Regions from separate parts of the Paenibacillus xylanexedens genome, predicted to be linked through region 2. Evidence: riboswitches for the same ligand, from Rfam matches in the RefSeq annotation. Region 2 holds a riboswitch; each other region holds the start of a gene.
What was found. Region 2 has a riboswitch for cyclic di-AMP ahead of BS614_RS21075 (3D domain-containing protein). Riboswitches for the same ligand answer to the same signal wherever they lie in the genome.

Region 1 (5,962 bases), 2.3 Mb from region 2:
TATGCAGTTCATGGGTAAAGATGACGAGATTATGCGATTTTTGATGAAAATGCCTAGCTGAAAAAGAAGTATTAAAAAATACTTTACTTTTAGTTCAGAACCCGGTATAATCAACTCTGTTGCCGATTATTTACGACATGCGGTCGTGGTGGAATGGCAGACACGCTATCTTGAGGGGGTAGTGGGCGTATGCCCGTGGAGGTTCGAGTCCTCTCGACCGCATCATATGAACGATTAAAAAGAAGCTTTCCGTTAATGGAAAGCTTCTTTTTTTTTGTCTTTTGCGAACAGTATGACATCAAAGTTGAGAAAAAAAGGCCATCCATTACCGGGGCAATGGTGCTCTACCTTCCGGCTACGGGTGGCCAATGTATTATTTTTGCAGCAAATTCTTGATATCTTCTTCAATCTTGTCCGGTGTTGTTTTGGGAGCATAACGTTTAATGACCTGTCCGTTCTGATCCACGAGGAATTTGGTGAAATTCCATTTGATTGCTTTGGAGCCGAGCAGGCCAGGAGCTTCTGTGCTAAGGTGTTGGAAAAGAGGGTGAGCGCTTGAGCCGTTCACATCAATTTTCTCAAACATGGGGAAGCTCACGCCATAATTCATCTGACAGAACTCGGCAATATCGTCGGAAGATCCTTTTTCCTGTGCAAACTGGTTGCTTGGGAAACCAAGGACTTCAAATGGCGCATCCTGGAACTTGTCTTGCAATTCTTGCAGACCTTTGAATTGAGGGGTAAGTCCGCATGAGCTTGCCGTATTCACAATCAGGAGCACTTTGTCACGGTAGTCGGACATTTCAACTTCTTGACCGCGAAGGGTATTCACTTTGTAATCGTAGACTGTCATCTAAATCGCCTCCATTTATTTACTCTTATATCTTCTATTATATTGGTTACAATTAAATAATGCAAAACTTATATGGTGTTAAAAGAATCAAAACAGGCAAGTTGTGCAGAATACGTGAATGAATTGCGAAGTGATTTTCGTCAGAGTGAGAATTAGATAGCCTTGAAGAGATGGATAGAGTATAACCTTATTGTAAGCGTTATTATGGATGAGTATTGGCAAAAATCTGCCGATTCGGTGATCTGTGAGGACTTTACACCGTCATGGCACGGGTGTATGATTCATAACGTAATTTCAATTTAAACTAAATTGTATATGAAAAACGAAACAAACGATAATATCGCTCGATCTTATCTTAAGATATACGAACGATGTTTTAATCGCTGAGTTTCCATTCATTCATGAGTGGAAAACGGGGGAACCAACGGAATGCGCTGTCCAGGACAGTAGGCATTCATGGGGTGAATTTTCCGGTGACAGCCGGAAATAGGGCGACTCTCGCGCCCGAATCCGTCAGCTAACCTCGTAAGCGTTAAAGGGAGAGGCAACAAGCCGTACGCTGGTTCATGGCGTTTTCGCCATGGATTCTTTAAGAAGCGTTCGGGAGGCCTTGGTCCCCCACGCTTCTTTTTTGTTGTCTTTTCACGCCAAGGGAGGAACGAATGATGGATACTGAGATGATCTTAGTGACTGCTCCAAATGAAGCAGGACGCAAATTTATCAAATTGCTGATGTACAAAAAAATGCCGTTTGCCGTTCTAACCAACAGTGCAGGGGAAGAGCGCCGACTCCGTAGAATCGGAGTAGAACATGTCATTCGCATGAATACGGCTGCAGCTCAAAAATGGTTTTTGCCGCAGGGCAGCGTAGGCAACGTGTTTATTTTCGAGAACAGCCTGAATCTGACCTGTCGTTATTTACAGATCTGCCGTTCATGGACATCGAAATCCCTGTGCGTCATTACGGAGCAGAGTCATCCTAAGGGCATCTATCGGGGCATGGGCGCAGACCGGATTGTATATTCGCTCAATGGGGAAGTTGGCTTTCTCCTCAATGGTTAATGCCATAGCTTGTGATTGCTCAGGTGTGAGGTGCCTGTTATAATTGAATGTATCGATAAACGGAAGTTTGAGGAGACTCATGCAAGATGGTGAGTCTTCTTTTTTATGCTTACAAGGAGGAATTGGCGTGCCGGATGTGGGTGGATTAAAGTGGTTGTTTTTTGATGTTGGAGATACACTGGTGGATGAATGGGAGCCGGTTGATGATATTATCGGACAGTTCGTCCGTGAAGCTTGTGCTTTGGGGTATCCGGTGACAATTGAGGCGGTACGCGAACTGTTCGCGAACTGTTACCGAAAATATGAGCAATGGCCTATGAGAGTGGCGATTCGCACATTTGTTGAAGACGAGGGGCATCAGAAACAGATTCAGGACAAGCTGAAGTTTCAAAAAGATCTTGAACGTCCTTTTCCTTCAGCGGATTCTGTTCTTCAGCAGTTGTCACGGCATTATCACATTGGCATTATTGCCAATCAGAGTCCTGGAACGGAAGAGAGACTGGAAAGCTACGGACTGCGGAAGTATGTTGATGTTCTGGCCTGCTCGGCTGAAGAAGGGGTGTCCAAGCCAGATCCCGAGTTATACGCTGTGGCCCTGAAACAGGCAGGCTGCGCGCCAGAGGAAGCCGTCATGGTCGGGGATCGGATCGATAATGACATTATTCCTGCTCGGAAGCTGGGCATGCGTACGATTCGAATTATGCAGGGTTACGGAAGATTCCAGCCAGAACTATCGGATGACCAACGTGCGGATTGGACTGTTGATTCATTGGATCAACTTCTGCCGTTACTGATGCCAAATCAGGATTAGATGCAGATGGTTGTTTATTGGATTGCAACAATAAAGGCTGATCAACTTGGGTATAGAATACCGGAGTTGATCAGCCTTTTTAGTATTTTGTCGATAAGAACGAGATTAGAACAAGCGGATCGTCTGAATGATCAGATATACATTCAGCACAACGATAATCGCGGCAATGACCCATGAGATGATTTTGAGCCACAATTTGTTGGCGAATGCACCCATGCTTTTTTTATCACTCGTGAACATCACCAGGGGAATTACAGCAAAGGGCAATTGAAGCGACAGCACGACCTGGCTCAAAATGAGCAGTTCTTCTGTGCCGTGTTCTCCTGCAATCGCTGTAACAATTACCGCCGGGATGATGGCGATCAGACGTGTGACCAGTCTGCGCAGCCAAGCCGGAATTCGAATGTTCAGGAAACCTTCCATAACGATCTGCCCAGCGAGTGTACCTGTAAGGGTAGAGTTCTGACCTGATGCTAACAGCGCCACACCGAACAGAATACTTGCAACCGTAGTACCCAATAGAGGTGTCAGCAGATGGTAGGCATCTGCGATCTCGGCAACCTGCGTCATACCAGCACTGTGGAATACAGCAGCAGATACAATCAGGATGGCTGCATTAATGAACAGGGCAAGTGTCAGTGCGATTGTCGAGTCCATGGTCGAGTACCGAATAGCTTCTTTTTTACCCTGTGGTGTCTGTTCGATCTGACGGGTCTGCACAATGGAAGAATGCAGGTACAGATTATGCGGCATCACGGTTGCCCCTATAATACCGATGGCGATATAGAGCATAGCCGGGTTTTGTAGAATCTCAACATTTGGTACAAAACCATGGAGAACACCGCCCATATCCGGTTTTGCCAGGAACAGGTCAATCCCGAAGCAGAGGGCAATGGTCGCCATCAGCACAATGACAAGTGTTTCCAAAGCGCGGAAGCCTTTGTTTTGCAGCACAAGAATCAGGAGTACATCAACTGCGGTGATGATAACGCCGTATAACATGGGGATGTTAAATAACAGCTTTAACGCGATGGCAGAACCTATGACCTCAGCCAGATCAGTAGCTGCAATGGCAAGCTCACACAGTATCCATAACATCATGACAACAGGCATGCTGAAGCGTTCGCGACAGGCTTGGGCCAGATCCCGTCCAGTGACGATTCCAAGCTTTCCGGCTAACGATTGAAGTACAACGGCCATCAGGTTCGAGAGCAGGATGACGGATAACAAGGTATACCCGAACTGCGAGCCACCTGCGATATCTGTTGCCCAGTTACCGGGGTCCATGTAACCTACGGCAACGAGGTATCCTGGGCCTACAAAGGCGAGAAATTTCTTCCACCATGCAGCATTCTGCGGAACTTTCATGGAACTATGTGCTTCTCCAAGGGAAGGGGTCATGCCCGCAGTAGACAATGATTCTCTTGAAGGAGCGTTGAACGGATTTTTTTTACTCATACGATAATCACCTGACTTTGAATTATTGATTTGGAAATATTGATGCGGGACAAACCGCTCATGATATATCTAAATTTTTATGTTTATTGTTACATTGTACTCCTTCAATAATTTTTGTCTAGTGCAACTTTTATGTATTAACACAAAAATTTCGGTTCTAATTTGAAGATGCCCCTTCGTATATTAACCAACCTTGGGAAAAATACAGCCATGGCGTTGAAATGCATGAAAATAATAAAGTTGTAAAAGCTTATAAAGAACTAAAATGCGTTTCAAAATGAGCCAGAAGTTTAAATTGAAAGGAAGGCAGTAAAAACTAAATGGATAAGGGAGAGATTCTTAATGGAAGCTTTATATACAGCAGTAGCGACAGTTAAAGGTGGACGTACAGGTTCAGTAACTTCTTCGGATGGCGTGCTCAAACATGATTTGAAAATGCCGAAAGAGCTTGGAGGTTCCGGTGGTGAAGGTACCAACCCTGAACAGCTCTTCGCAGCTGGATATGGAGCATGTTATGAGAGTGCCCTTGCCAATGTTGCTCGTAAAGCAGGTGTGAAATTGGAGAATGTGGTCGTTACAAGTAACGTATCCATTGGTAAAGACCCTGCGGATGACGGTTTTCAATTATCTGTTCGCCTGGACGTGAGTATGCCTGGTGTGGATCACAGTCAAGCAGAAGATCTGGCCCGCAAGGCACATGATTTCTGTCCATATTCCAAAGCAACACGCGGCAACATTGATGTTGTATTAAACGTAGTTTAAGATTTGACTCCTGGTAAGTAAAGGGAACATATAGAGCAGGTTATCCCAGATACCTGATGTTCGACTACAAAGCCCTGCTGGCAATCGGCAGGGTTTTGTGTTGATTATCATATAAGGACATGATGCAGGAGATTAGATGCCAGATCGCGTACTATTTTACATAATTGCACTCTCACTTCATGCTACACATTCCATAAAGGGGGAACAAAGATGAGTATTGAAGAGATGATCGAGCGGCGATTTGTGTGTACGAAATGCAGAGGCACGGATTGTAACATTAAGGAAGTTTCCATGTCAGGAGCAGGCCTGAGCAAGATGTTCGATATACAGCATAACCACTACCTGTTCGTGGCTTGTGCTTCCTGCGGGTATGTTGAAGTATTTGATCCGGATGTCTTGAAAGGGAAAAAACAGGGGCAGGTAGGGACTATTCTGGATATTCTGTTTGGCGGATAGACATGCGCGAGTTGACATTGAACTGAATTTTCTTTAATATAACTTAGTACTGAGTAGTGTCATTGCATGAACCAAATTTGAATTAAACAGGTGATATCCATGTCTTATAGACCGCGTATTGCAGATTTAGAATTAGCTTATGGTAACAAGGAAGACGGATTGTACGAATTTAAAATGAATTTGGTAGACGGTACAAAATGCCGTGTATTCTACTCCCGTTCCCCGGAATGGAAGATGACCAATATCAGTCGTTTGCAGAAAACGCCTTGTCCAGTATGTCGCAAAGATTTTATTTGCAAATGTATGGACCAGTGGGCAAGTGACCTGCATCAACAAATGATCGATGACCAATGGATGGAAAAGGCAGTTACGGAGTAATTGTCGGACAGATACGAGCGTAGGCACAGTGCCTGCGCTCTTTTTCTTTCTATTTCCCATTAATGCTTGTTCAAAAAGAGTGGTTTTCAGTCTTTTTGAACTACTTCTATAAATAAATTTAGAATTAGTGAACAAGATGGCTCAAAGTGGGTAAGTTACTCTAACCGCAACAATAGGAGGCAG
Region 2 (5,962 bases):
TAACATGTTGAAAGTGAATTTTAGCGAATAGCTTGCTCGAACTCCGTGCGGATGGTTTGAAGCAGCTCTGGCTGGCTCAGTACGTCATAGGCTGTTGTAGCAAGTGCCTTTGCTCCCAGAATCATGCCATCCAGCGCGCGCTCCTGTAATGCAAGGTCACGGAAGGCTATGGAGTGCAGGGTATGCACCTCGTCTACAACACGAATGTAGGGATGGATTGCAGGGCATTTCAGGGAAACATTACCGATGTCCATGGAGCCATGATCATTACCACTTACAATCTCTTCTTGCGGGATGCCGAGTTCCATCAGATTCTGACTAAACGCAGCTGAGAATGCTTCATTGGTAACCATCTCATCATAGGACGTTTCATAGTTGGATGTCACGAGCTTGCAACCTGTCTGCAAAGCAGAGCCTTCAGCGATCTGAATCACACGTTCTGTGAGGATATTCAATTCTTTGCGAGTTGCTGCACGTACATAAAATTGCGCAGAAGCATAGTCAGGAATGATATTTGCTGCCTGACCTCCGTTGTTGATCACACCATGAATCCGAACGGTGCTTTTCACTTGTTGCCGGAATGCGTTGATTCCGTTAAACGTTTGAATGACGGCATCAAGAGCATTAATACCTTCGTGCGGACTTGCAGCAGCATGTGAAGATCGGCCATGGAATTCAAATTGCACAGCATCAATAGCCAGTGAGCTGCCGGACTTTTCGTAGGCATAATACGGATGCGCCATGAGAGCGACATCACAGTCATCGAACAAACCTGCTTCCGCCATCGGTACTTTGGCACCACGTGTCTCTTCAGCAGGGGTACCAAACACTTTAATGGTTCCACCTACTTCATCCAGAATGGATTTCAGCCCAACAGCAGCTCCAAGACTCATCATACAGATCAGATGGTGACCACAAGCGTGACCGATCTCCGGCAAGGCGTCATATTCACACAATAAAGCAATGGTAGGGCCGGGTTTGGCGGCTGAATAGGTTCCGATAAAGGCTGTCTCCAGTCCAAGGATTGGAGCCTCTACAGTGAAACCGTGGTAGACCAGTTCTTCTTTTAGACGAGCAGAAGCAAGGAACTCTTCATTTCCCAGTTCGGGATTGGCACCGATATATGATGAAATGGCTTTAAAACGGGAAGCATATTGATCAATAACCGTCAGTATCTGTGATTTGTTAAATGTCATTAGTAAACTCCTTATGCAAAAATGAAAATAATTCATTGATTATATCATGTTTGCTTCAATTTTTCAGAAACAAGTCAAGATTTGTAATGTCAAAATGCATTGCATAATCATGCATTGTACTTTATAATGACTCAGTCATCAACATGAGAAGCATACAAAGTATTGTAAGGGGAGAGAACAAGGTTGAAATTAATAACTCGTTACACCATGATGCTGTTGACCTTTGTTATTCTGCTGACGACTGCCGTTCCTGTGGCATTTGCAAGTGGAACTACAGATAATTCAAGCAGTAAAAAGCTGGTGCTCGGTACAAGTGCCGATTTTGCACCATATGAATTCCATAAAGTGATTAATGGCAAAGATGAAATCGTCGGCTTCGATATTGAGATCGCCAAAGAGATTGCCAAAGATCTTGGCGCTGAGCTTGTGATTGAGGATATGGGCTTCGACGGTCTTCTGCCTTCATTGCAGAGCGGGCGAGTTGATCTGGTGATTTCTGGTATGACGCCGACGGATGAGCGGAAGAAAAGTATCGATTTTTCCGACACCTATTATAAATCAAAACAAGTGATTATGGTTCGCAATGTGGATAAAGACAAATATCCAACCATGGCAGAACTTGAAAATGCGAAGATTGGCGTTCAGAAAGGCTCCATTCAGGAAACGATCGGACAGAGTATTCCAGGAGCGAAGCTTACTGCGCTGGATAAAATCTCGGATATCGTGCTTCAACTGCAAACAAAACGCATTGACGCGGCAATCGTTGAAGATACCGTTGCTGCAGGTTATCTGGACGATATCATTGGGCTTGCTGCTGCTGTTCCGGACGAAGAGCAAGCAGAAGCGGCAATCGGGATTCGTAAAGGTAATACCGAACTACTAGCTGCAGTAAATGGAACACTGGAGCGGCTGAAAAGTGAAGATAAAATCAATCAGATGGTGACGGACGCCAGCCTTTTGATGGCGGATAAAGCGAACAAATCACAAAATATTTTCCAAGTATTCTGGGAGTACAAAAGTTTCTATGCTACAGGTGTAGGATACACACTTCTGTTGTCTGCACTTGGGGTTATCTTCGGGGTAATTATTGGATTGATCATCTGTTTGTTCCGTTTGCATGACGCTGCAATCTTGCGCTGGATCGGTACTGCTTACGTTGAAGTGATCCGTGGCACACCGATGCTGGTACAATTGATGATTATTTACTATGGTTTTTCCCTGAGCTTTGGCATTAACTTCACTGCACTTCAGGCAGGTATCATTACACTTTCAATCAATAGTGGTGCGTATCTGGCGGAGATTTTCCGTGCAGGTATCCAAGGTGTGGATCGTGGTCAGTTGGAGGCAGCGCGTTCCCTCGGAATGGGAAGAGGTGCAGCAATGCGTTACATTATATTGCCACAAGCCTTCAAAGCTGTATTACCAGCGATCGGTAATGAATTCATAACTATCATCAAAGAATCCTCCATTATTTCCGTTATCGGTATGGTGGATATTATGTATCAGGCAAGTGTAGTCAAAAACATTACGTACCAAGGCTTGAGTCCATTTTTGATTGCAGCAGCCATCTACTTTGTAATGACGTTCATTTTGTCCAAGCTGCTGGGACGACTGGAAAGGAAGTTGAGTGCAAGTGATAGACGTTAGACAATTACACAAATCTTATGGAAATAACGATGTGCTTAAGGGCATTAACGTGACGATTGGCAAAGGTGAGGTTGTCGTGGTCATCGGTCCTTCCGGTTCAGGTAAAAGTACTTTCTTGCGTTGTCTGAATCTGCTGGAACAGCCTACCTCAGGAGAGATTGATTTTGAAGGCGTGTCAATCACGGACCCCAAGCATAACATTAACGCAACTCGTGAGAAAATGGGCATGGTGTTCCAGCACTTCAACCTGTTCCCACACAAAACTGTAGAGCAAAACATTACGATTGCTCCGATTAAAGTAAAGAAACTATCCACTCAGGAAGCGGAGAAAATTGCCGCTGATCTGCTTAACACCGTAGGCTTGTACGATAAAAAAGATACATTCCCGAATCAGCTGTCCGGTGGACAGAAGCAGCGGATCGCCATTGCTAGAGCATTGGCCATGCAGCCGCATGTGATGCTGTTTGACGAGCCTACTTCGGCACTGGACCCCGAGATGGTTGGCGAAGTGCTGGATGTCATGAAACGTCTTGCAGAAGGCGGGATGACGATGGTCATCGTAACACATGAGATGGGTTTTGCACGTGAAGTGGGAGACCGGATCCTGTTCATGGATGGCGGGGTTATTGTGGAAGAGGGAACACCTGATGAGGTGTTTGGAGCTCCAAAAAATTCACGTACACGTGATTTTCTTGCGAAAGTACTCTAAACGAAGTGATCAAATAGCGTTACTGACTTCGAGTCGGTAACGCTATTTTTTTGCACGCATTAATCACTTATAGATTTGAAAAGTAACTATTCTGTTACCAGATGTAAAGGAATCGGGTCGTCCAACAATTCTAAAGTATGCAGTATTCTTACATATAATGACACGTTGAAAACCATTTGGTAAGAATTACTACAAGTTCAGGTTACAATATTGTGATATATTGAACTCTGCCGAAACTTCCGGACAGGGAGTGCGGGGGATGTAACGATGCAGATTGTGCAGGGGGAAGATCTACAGCACACTGCTTGGGGTGAATTAGGGGTACATAACGTTTTAAATGTAATGAAGAACCTATAGGGTGGGCTCCTCATCCGAATCCGACAACTAACTTCGCAGGCACAATGAGGGAGGAAGACCATGATTAACAAGAAACGTATAGCCAAAACAGCAGTAGCATTATTGACAACAGCAATGCTCATTCAAGCCGTTCCGGCTCACGCCGATTCAGTTCATGTGGCCAAAGAAGGGGATACCTTCTACACCTTATCAAAACATTATGGAGTAGCACTCAACACGTTGGTTAAAGCAAACAACGACATTTCGGCTTACAACATTTATGGTGGTTTGAAAATTACGATTCCCGGTAAGGCAAACAATGTAGCAGCCGCTGCGGCAACGGAGAGCAAGACCCAAGCGAAGACTGTTACTACAGCGAGCTTGGACGTTAACGCAGATAACAAAGTGGTTCAAGCCTGGGGTAAGACATTCGATTACAGCAAAGCTGTGAACGTAAAAGCAACGGCATACTCTGCAGATCCGTCTGAAAATGGAGGATGGGGTGCAGTCGATTATTTCGGAAATGACCTTGAACTGGGCACAATTGCAGTTGATCCAAGTGTAATTCCACTTGGAACCAAAGTACTGGTAACTGGTCATAGCCATCCAGGATTGCCAAAACAAGCTTTTGTAGCCACAGCACGTGATGTGGGCGGTGCAATCAAAGGTCACCGGATTGATATCTTTATCCCGGGTAGCAAACAGTCCGTAAGCTCATTTGGATTTCAGGATATCGAACTGTATATTCTGAAGTAGAGAGAAAATAACATTTAAAATGAATTCAAACAGGGTGTCTGCCAGTCGCTAATTCGCGATTGAACAGCACCCTTTTAATATTCTCATTATTTGTTATCACGGTCATCCTAATCTTTGGCCTTTGGCAATCCCAGCATTTCGTCCAAGGTGACCAGTTCATATCCCCGATTACGTAGTTCCTCAATGACTTCAGGCAAAGCCTCAATCGTACCGTTCAGATTTGATCCTACACCGCCTCCAGCATGTTGCAGAACGATGGAGCCAGGTTTCACGGCAGACAGGATGTTATCTTTCACCTGTTCCTTTGAAAGGCCTTTCCAGTCCAGGGAGTCTACGTTCCAGTTCACAATGCTATAGTGTTGTCTGGCAGCCCATCGCAGCTGTTCTTCATTAATGTCTCCATAAGGCGGCCGAATCATCTTGGGCGTATATCCCGCCAAACGTCGAATAATATCCCCGGTATGTAAAATTTGTTTGCGAAAGGCATTCATCGACAGCTTACTGAATTCAGGATGATTGTAGCTGTGATTACCAACCATATGCCCTTCCTTAACGATGCGTTTCACCAGATCCGGATGTTTCTCAGCACGACTACCCACGATGAAGAATGTAGCTCTGACATTGTATTTCTTCAATACATCCAGCACTTGTGGAGTAAACCGTGGATCAGGTACATCATCAAAAGTCAGTGCAACCTTCTTTGTTGAAGGACCATTGGTTTTGAACGTATCGGCATATTTTTGACGTAACTGTCCCAATGTCAGTTGTTCTTCTTCAGCAGAATCCGAACCTGATACTGATTCAATTGACGGGTTTGAAACATCCCGCGATGAAACTGGAGCATGATATCCCCCGAGAAAAATAACGATAACCATCAGCATAATGAGGCGTACGCGCATAATAACGGCCTCCTTTTCCAAAATGACGTTCTCCTTGGTATGCCCGGGGGTTCCATAAAATATGCGTAGTGTGAGAAGTTTCATTGCGGATTTAGCTTATGACAGCCATAATTCCTCCATATATAACATATAGAAAAGGATAGGTGGATAGGATATGAGTACATATGATTTGAAATCCATACGTTTACAGGTGATTGAAGCAGGAGAGGATAAGGTTTTTCTCGTTACCGGAGGAAAGGCGCATACTGGCGCCGTAGCCACGTTCTACGTGGATCATGAGCGCGTAAGCGGGACGACGGTACATATTCCTGGGCATAAGGAACAAGAGCTGTGTGAGCGACTTGCCCGAAAGGCTGCCCTGCAGCTGAAAGTAACCGTTACGGTGATCATGGGTATCCATTTTGATTCCATCACGCGGA
Region 3 (5,962 bases), 3.0 Mb from region 2:
CAGCTTCCCACATTACGGTGCTGAGTGTGGCATACTCTTGCAGACTCAACGTCTCTCCACGTCGGGACGGTTGAATACCTGCCTGCTCCAGCAGAATGTCTGCCTGTTCCCGGTTCTCCTTTGTGAAGAAACGTGCCTTCAAATTGTTTGAGATTGTTTTTCTCCGCTGGGCAAAAGAAGCCTGTACCACTTCGAAGTAGTGTGTTTCATCCGGAATCTCCACTGGTGGCTGCTCACGCACTTTCAGCTTAATGACAGCTGATTCCACATTAGGTTGCGGAATGAAGACCGTAGGAGGCACAATACACACAAGTTCCGGCATACTGTAGTACTGAACTGCGATGCTCAGACTGCCGTAGTCTTTTGATCCTGGTGCAGCAGCCATGCGTTCAGCCACTTCTTTTTGAATCATGACAACAATGCTGTCTACCGGCAGCTTCTCTTCCAGCAGTTTCATCATGATTGGAGTCGTTACATAATAAGGCAGGTTAGCCACGACACTGACTTTGTCCACGGATGCAAAATCCGTATTAAACAACTCAGCCAGATCAAGCTTCAGCACATCCCCATGATGAACACGTACATTCGAATAAGGCTGCATCACTTCTCCCAGGATTGGGATCAAGCGCTGATCAATCTCTACGGCTGTGACAGGACCGGCTACCCGAGCCAGTCGCTCCGTAAGGGCTCCAATACCCGGCCCGATCTCTAACGCACCCTTGGACTCGTCCAAATCGGCTGCATTAACAATTTTGTTCAGTATATTTTGATCGATCAGAAAGTTCTGACCCAGACTTTTCTTAAATGAGAATCCGTGTCTTTGAATAATCTCTTTCGTACGCTTGGGCGTTGCAATTTCAATCGTTTCTTCCATGTTCTTCATATGCTCACAATCCTTCACGTTCAATTTGCGCTAATGCTGTAGAGAACTCTTCCCGTGTAATCTGAAATACACTGAGACGTTTGTGGAACTGCTTACCGTTACAATAACCGATGCCCAGCAGATTACCCATCTCCATGCGACGTGCAGCAGCCTGCGGATGCACAATAAGTCCTGCCGCGATCAGGTCCTCCCAATCGATCAGGCTCGGAGCACCTTCGTATGAAGTATGTACGCGTGCCAACGCATGACGGATCGCCTCTGGTGAGGCATTCTCCACCCCAATGTCCCCTTTGCGCGTTGCATCGGCTTCCGGAATGAAGGCATGTTTGCAGCCTGGCACCTTGTTCGCAATAATTTTACGAATGCGTTCGCCAGCATGATCCGGATCTGTCAGTACAATGACTCCCCGTCTCTCCTGAGCAAGCGCAATCCGCTTCAGAATGCGTTGGTTGATGGCTGATCCACCTGTTTCTATGGTATCGGCTTCCACGGCCCGACGGATAGCCACCGTATCGTCACGGCCTTCCACCACAATGACTTCTTTTATCATGTTCCATTTCTTCCTTTCTAACGCAAAGAGAAGAGGAATATCCTCTTCTCTGCCAAACGGCGGGGGAGACTGAATTCAGACTCCTCCGCCGCATATTCCGCATGAATCATTCATGCAACTATTTTATAGCATTCCCATTTCAAAGTAAAACGATTTTAGTTCGCTTCCGGCTTCACCGGACCGATCACGTAGACCGTCTTGCCTTTCTTACGTCCAAAATTCAGGGCATGCTTCACACTGTCATAATACACATCAATTTTGTTGCCTTTAATGGCACCGCCTGTATCTTCCGCACGACGGAATCCCAGACCTTCGATATATACCCACCAGCCAATTGGAATGACTTTGGGATCAACCGCAATGGTGCGTCCTTCCGTTACACGAGTACCGGAAGCTGTTTTAGTTCCAATGCCAGGCTCTTCGGAAGAGTAGGCAGTCATGGATACATTTTTAAGTACTTTGGAGTATTTAAAAGAAGTCCCGGATACGGTAATCACTTTGCTGCCCGAGGCAGATGTTTTCTTCGAGTTCGTTGTTGTAGCCTTTTTGGTTGTTGACGTTTGAGCCGATACGGTCTGAATCTCAGGTTCTTTCACGACCGGTTTTGCTTTGGTGCCGACAGCGATCACTTTATCTACACGATTATTCGCGACAGATTTGCCGACCATTTTTTTGGAGACCAATTCTCCATCCTGAAATACCTTTTCGATATGCTGCACAATTGTGCCTTCTTTGCCGTTCACAACGACACGGTTATCCCCTTTGTACAAGCTAGGGTCAGCCGTTTTAATGACTTTGTAAGCGATCGGTTGCTCTACATCCACTGTACGCTTTGTTACGCGCACTACACGGATCTTCATCTCCGCTTTGATCGCAGTTCCAAGCGCCGGATACACTTTATCATTACTTTCAACTTGAATACCTGATTTTTGAATTGCATCTTCTACCGATGAATCGGTTGTATAGAGAGTCTTGGTGTCTCCGTCTGCCGTAATGTTAACTGGAACGGCCCGCTCAATAACGATTCGGTCTCCATCTGTTAACGCCCCATTCATGGACATGGATACCTTATCGTGAGGGCTGACTGTGATCGACTGCTCCTCCAGCATTTCCTGAAGCATTCCTGTACGAGTCTCTACCACCTGAGCTTTGCCATCAATAACCAGTGAAATTTGTTTCCCGGCCTGACCGTAAACGACTAACAAGATCATGATTGTAAGCGCAATTGAGAAAATCGCGATCAATGCCATTTGACGCATGTTCTCATGCTTCCACCGCAACGCGAAAGACTTACTGGATGATCGTGACTCATGGGTCTCTTCTGGTTGGAATGTGCCCACTTCTCCGTCCTCCTTCATAGCCTCGCCGTCTAAAGTAATGCATGATGTCTTTGACGTGACTATACCAAATTTTCTACAGAACACAGATTGGACCAACATAATCCGGTTCTGCACCATGAATCAATCTTCGCAACATGATGTCATCCTCCTGAATACCTACCGTATGATGACAATATTTCTTTTATTCAAAAACAAAAAAGCCAAAGAAAGAGTGTAAGAGGAACTCTTTCGTGGCTTCCGAATGATTTTGAATATCGGAAATTCATGCACGAGGTTGCCTCTCTTTTTCCGCTTGCGAGGTTAGCTGTCGGGTTCGGGCGAAAGAGAGCCGCCCTATCTTGGGTCACCCGCTCATGGCGGACGCCCTTGAATTCACCCCGAGACCCAAAGAAGAAATCAAATACGGCTTCGCAGTTCCCTTCGCTGCTTTTGGGTCAGCGAACGTTGCGCATCGGCTAAATACACCGATGTTTAAGCCCTATTGGTTCCCCCGCTCTCCGTTAACGGAGACTCAGCGAGACTGATTCATGAAAGTAATGTTGTTTCATCGGAAAGTGTCCCTTTGTTCATCCCCCGAACATCTGTCCAATTTTCCGCACAACAATTCACTGAAAAGATGATATCCTGTTTTGATGCATGTTGTAAAGCGTTGATCAAGTACGTTTTTCTGAATATTTGGTTAAAATATTGTAATATTCTTGATTTATTTGGATCAAAGGGCAAATTACCTCCGCTTACCTGCCTTTTTCACCTCATTTGCTCGTTTTTTTAACGAATCCCAAATCGTTCCATGGCATTTTTGGTTGTTATTGCAGCAATTTCCTCCACCGAAATGCCTTTAATTTCCGCAGCTGCCTCTGCAACCAGACGTACATGCGCTGTCTCATTTCGCTTCCCACGATAAGGGTGAGGTGTCAAATATGGAGCATCTGTTTCAATGAAAAACCGGTCCATAGGAACCTTCTCCAGCACCTCTTTAGGCTGCTTTGCATTTTTGAATGTGATCGGTCCTCCGAAGGAGAGATGGAAGCCCATATCGAGGCAACTTTTTGCTGTTTCCCAGCTGCCCGAGAACGAGTGCATCACACCACCAACTTCACCCGCCTTCTCTTCACGCAAAATTCTTATGATATCCTCATGCGCATCCCGATTATGGATGACAATTGGCATGTTCACTTCACGCGCCAAAGCAATTTGTTGTCGTAATACGCGATGCTGTATTTCTTTTGGTGAAGTATCCCAGTGATAATCCAATCCAATCTCACCGATCGCAACCACTTTTTCATGCTTGCATAAAGATGCAATCCAATCCAAATCGCCCTCCTGCATTGTGATCGCATCTACAGGATGCCACCCTACAGCTGCATATATAAAGTCATATGTTTCGGCGAGTTTCATTGTGGTTGGAATTGTCTCCCGGTTAAAGCCAATGTTGATCATGCGACCAACTCCTGCATCCACAGCACGCTGAATCATGTCCTCGCGGTCCTCGTCGAATTGTGGTGCATCCAGATGTGTATGTGTGTCGAACAGCATCATGTCTGTATCTCCCTTCATGTCGAAATAACGACTATCTTCTTTTTCAAAATCCAATTTGTAAAATTCAATAATTCAATGACTCATACATAAAACATTTTGGGTAATCTGTGTATTACATCATTACGTTTGTTTCTTCACAACTACAATATATAGAAGATATACGGATATTCTGATCTATATATTGCTAATTGTGCTCATTCTGCCTGCTTGCATTTACAAAATTATGTCGATCTACATATACTCCCCATTAAAGCAGATTACTGTATCATGGAAAATAGCTCTTTTAGAAAGTGTTTTGATATCGAAATTCTTCATCGGATTATACCCACACGATTACAAGAAATAGGGGCGTATATGTGACGGTAATTCGTGAATAATCGCATCCACCTTGTTTTGCGGGTAATACAAATGATGTTTCCCTCGGTGAAGCCCACTGATGGAACGGACAATGTCAGATACTTCTGACAACTCACGTAAATTGTCCTGTCGATCCAGAAGAAGAATCTGCTTATCTGTGGATTCATCCGGACGAAACACATCATACGGATTATCCGAAGGAAAATCAATTTCAAGATCATATTCGGGATCGAGGCCAGCCTGTACAAAAGCTTCCCGAATCTCTTCCATCATTGTCAAGTCGACCTGTTCAAGCTCTACATACTTATATAACTTGCGATCCATAAAACGTTCGCATAACTCACTCAGAACAGTATCGTCCTCCTTGCGCCACTGCGTAAATGCCGTCTGAATTAATGCTTCATCCAACTGCAAATATTCATCCACGGATAATTCTCCTTCAAATAATTGAGGGAGTGGATCAATCATGAAGCGGAATTGAAAACCATGTTGTAGGAGTGTTTTCGCTCGCTTGAATATTTGCCGCAATATAATTTCAGAACTACGAGTTACCGGATGGAAGTAAATCTGCCAATACATCTGATACCGAGACATTAGGTAATCCTCCACAGCATGCATGCCTGACTCCTTGACTACAATCCGCCCATGATAAGGACGCAGCATCCGAAGGATACGATCAAGGTCAATCGTGCCGTAATTTACACCTGTAAAATAGGCATCCCTGAGCAAATAATCCATTCGGTCTGCATCAAGCGGACTGGTCACCAAGTTCACCACAATCGGCTTTTCATACGTTTTTTGAATGACAGACGCTACTTTCTCAGGAAAATCAGGAGCATACCGTCTTAAGATCGCCCCTACTTCGGTATCACCTGTAATAATGCGACAAGTCCAATCTTCGTGATTCATGTCAAAAGCTTCCTCGATGGAGTGAGAGAATGGCCCATGCCCGAGATCATGAAGTAGAGCTGCACACAGAGCTACAATCTTTTCTTCCTTCGGCCAATCCGAATAATGACTTCTTTCAAATTGAGAGATGATCTTGCGTGTGATCTCATAAACACCTAGTGAATGTGAGAACCGACTATGCTCTGCTCCGTGAAAGGTAAGGTAAGAAGTACCCAGCTGACGAATCCGGCGTAAACGTTGAAATTCCGGGGTGTTAATTAACTGCCATATAACCGGATCTTGCACGTGGATATAATTATGTACCGGATCTTTGAATACTTTCTCTTCCGTTAAACGTTGTTCCATGTCGACTCACTCCTTTAATTTCTTTTATATTAACGCTTT

Region 1: another riboswitch for cyclic di-AMP. It lies ahead of BS614_RS10950 (HAD family hydrolase); the one in region 2 lies ahead of BS614_RS21075 (3D domain-containing protein).
Region 3: another riboswitch for cyclic di-AMP. It lies ahead of BS614_RS03175 (resuscitation-promoting factor); the one in region 2 lies ahead of BS614_RS21075 (3D domain-containing protein).

The regions. Positions count from the first base shown of each region.
Region 1 covers NZ_CP018620.1:2,499,625-2,505,586, forward strand. Annotated here, with positions in the region: tRNA gene BS614_RS10935 (tRNA-Leu) at 140-222, shown strand; gene BS614_RS10945 (glutathione peroxidase) at 374-853, opposite strand; cyclic di-AMP (ydaO/yuaA leader) riboswitch at 1,225-1,400, shown strand; gene BS614_RS10950 (HAD family hydrolase) at 1,516-1,914, shown strand; gene BS614_RS10955 (HAD family hydrolase) at 2,042-2,725, shown strand; gene BS614_RS10960 (Nramp family divalent metal transporter) at 2,831-4,126, opposite strand; gene BS614_RS10965 (organic hydroperoxide resistance protein) at 4,526-4,945, shown strand; gene BS614_RS10970 (zinc ribbon domain-containing protein) at 5,156-5,401, shown strand; gene BS614_RS10975 (hypothetical protein) at 5,501-5,779, shown strand.
Region 2 covers NZ_CP018620.1:4,827,171-4,833,132, reverse strand. Annotated here, with positions in the region: gene BS614_RS21090 (M20 family metallopeptidase) at 21-1,196, opposite strand; gene BS614_RS21085 (ABC transporter substrate-binding protein/permease) at 1,380-2,843, shown strand; gene BS614_RS21080 (amino acid ABC transporter ATP-binding protein) at 2,830-3,552, shown strand; cyclic di-AMP (ydaO/yuaA leader) riboswitch at 3,771-3,967, shown strand; gene BS614_RS21075 (3D domain-containing protein) at 3,970-4,644, shown strand; gene BS614_RS21070 (polysaccharide deacetylase family protein) at 4,752-5,543, opposite strand; gene lpdD (prenylated flavin chaperone LpdD) at 5,698-5,962, shown strand, end outside.
Region 3 covers NZ_CP018620.1:752,048-758,009, reverse strand. Annotated here, with positions in the region: gene rsmA (16S rRNA (adenine(1518)-N(6)/adenine(1519)-N(6))-dimethyltransferase RsmA) at 1-883, opposite strand, end outside; gene rnmV (ribonuclease M5) at 888-1,433, opposite strand; gene BS614_RS03175 (resuscitation-promoting factor) at 1,589-2,773, opposite strand; cyclic di-AMP (ydaO/yuaA leader) riboswitch at 3,047-3,300, opposite strand; gene BS614_RS03170 (TatD family hydrolase) at 3,542-4,312, opposite strand; gene BS614_RS03165 (HD domain-containing protein) at 4,646-5,923, opposite strand.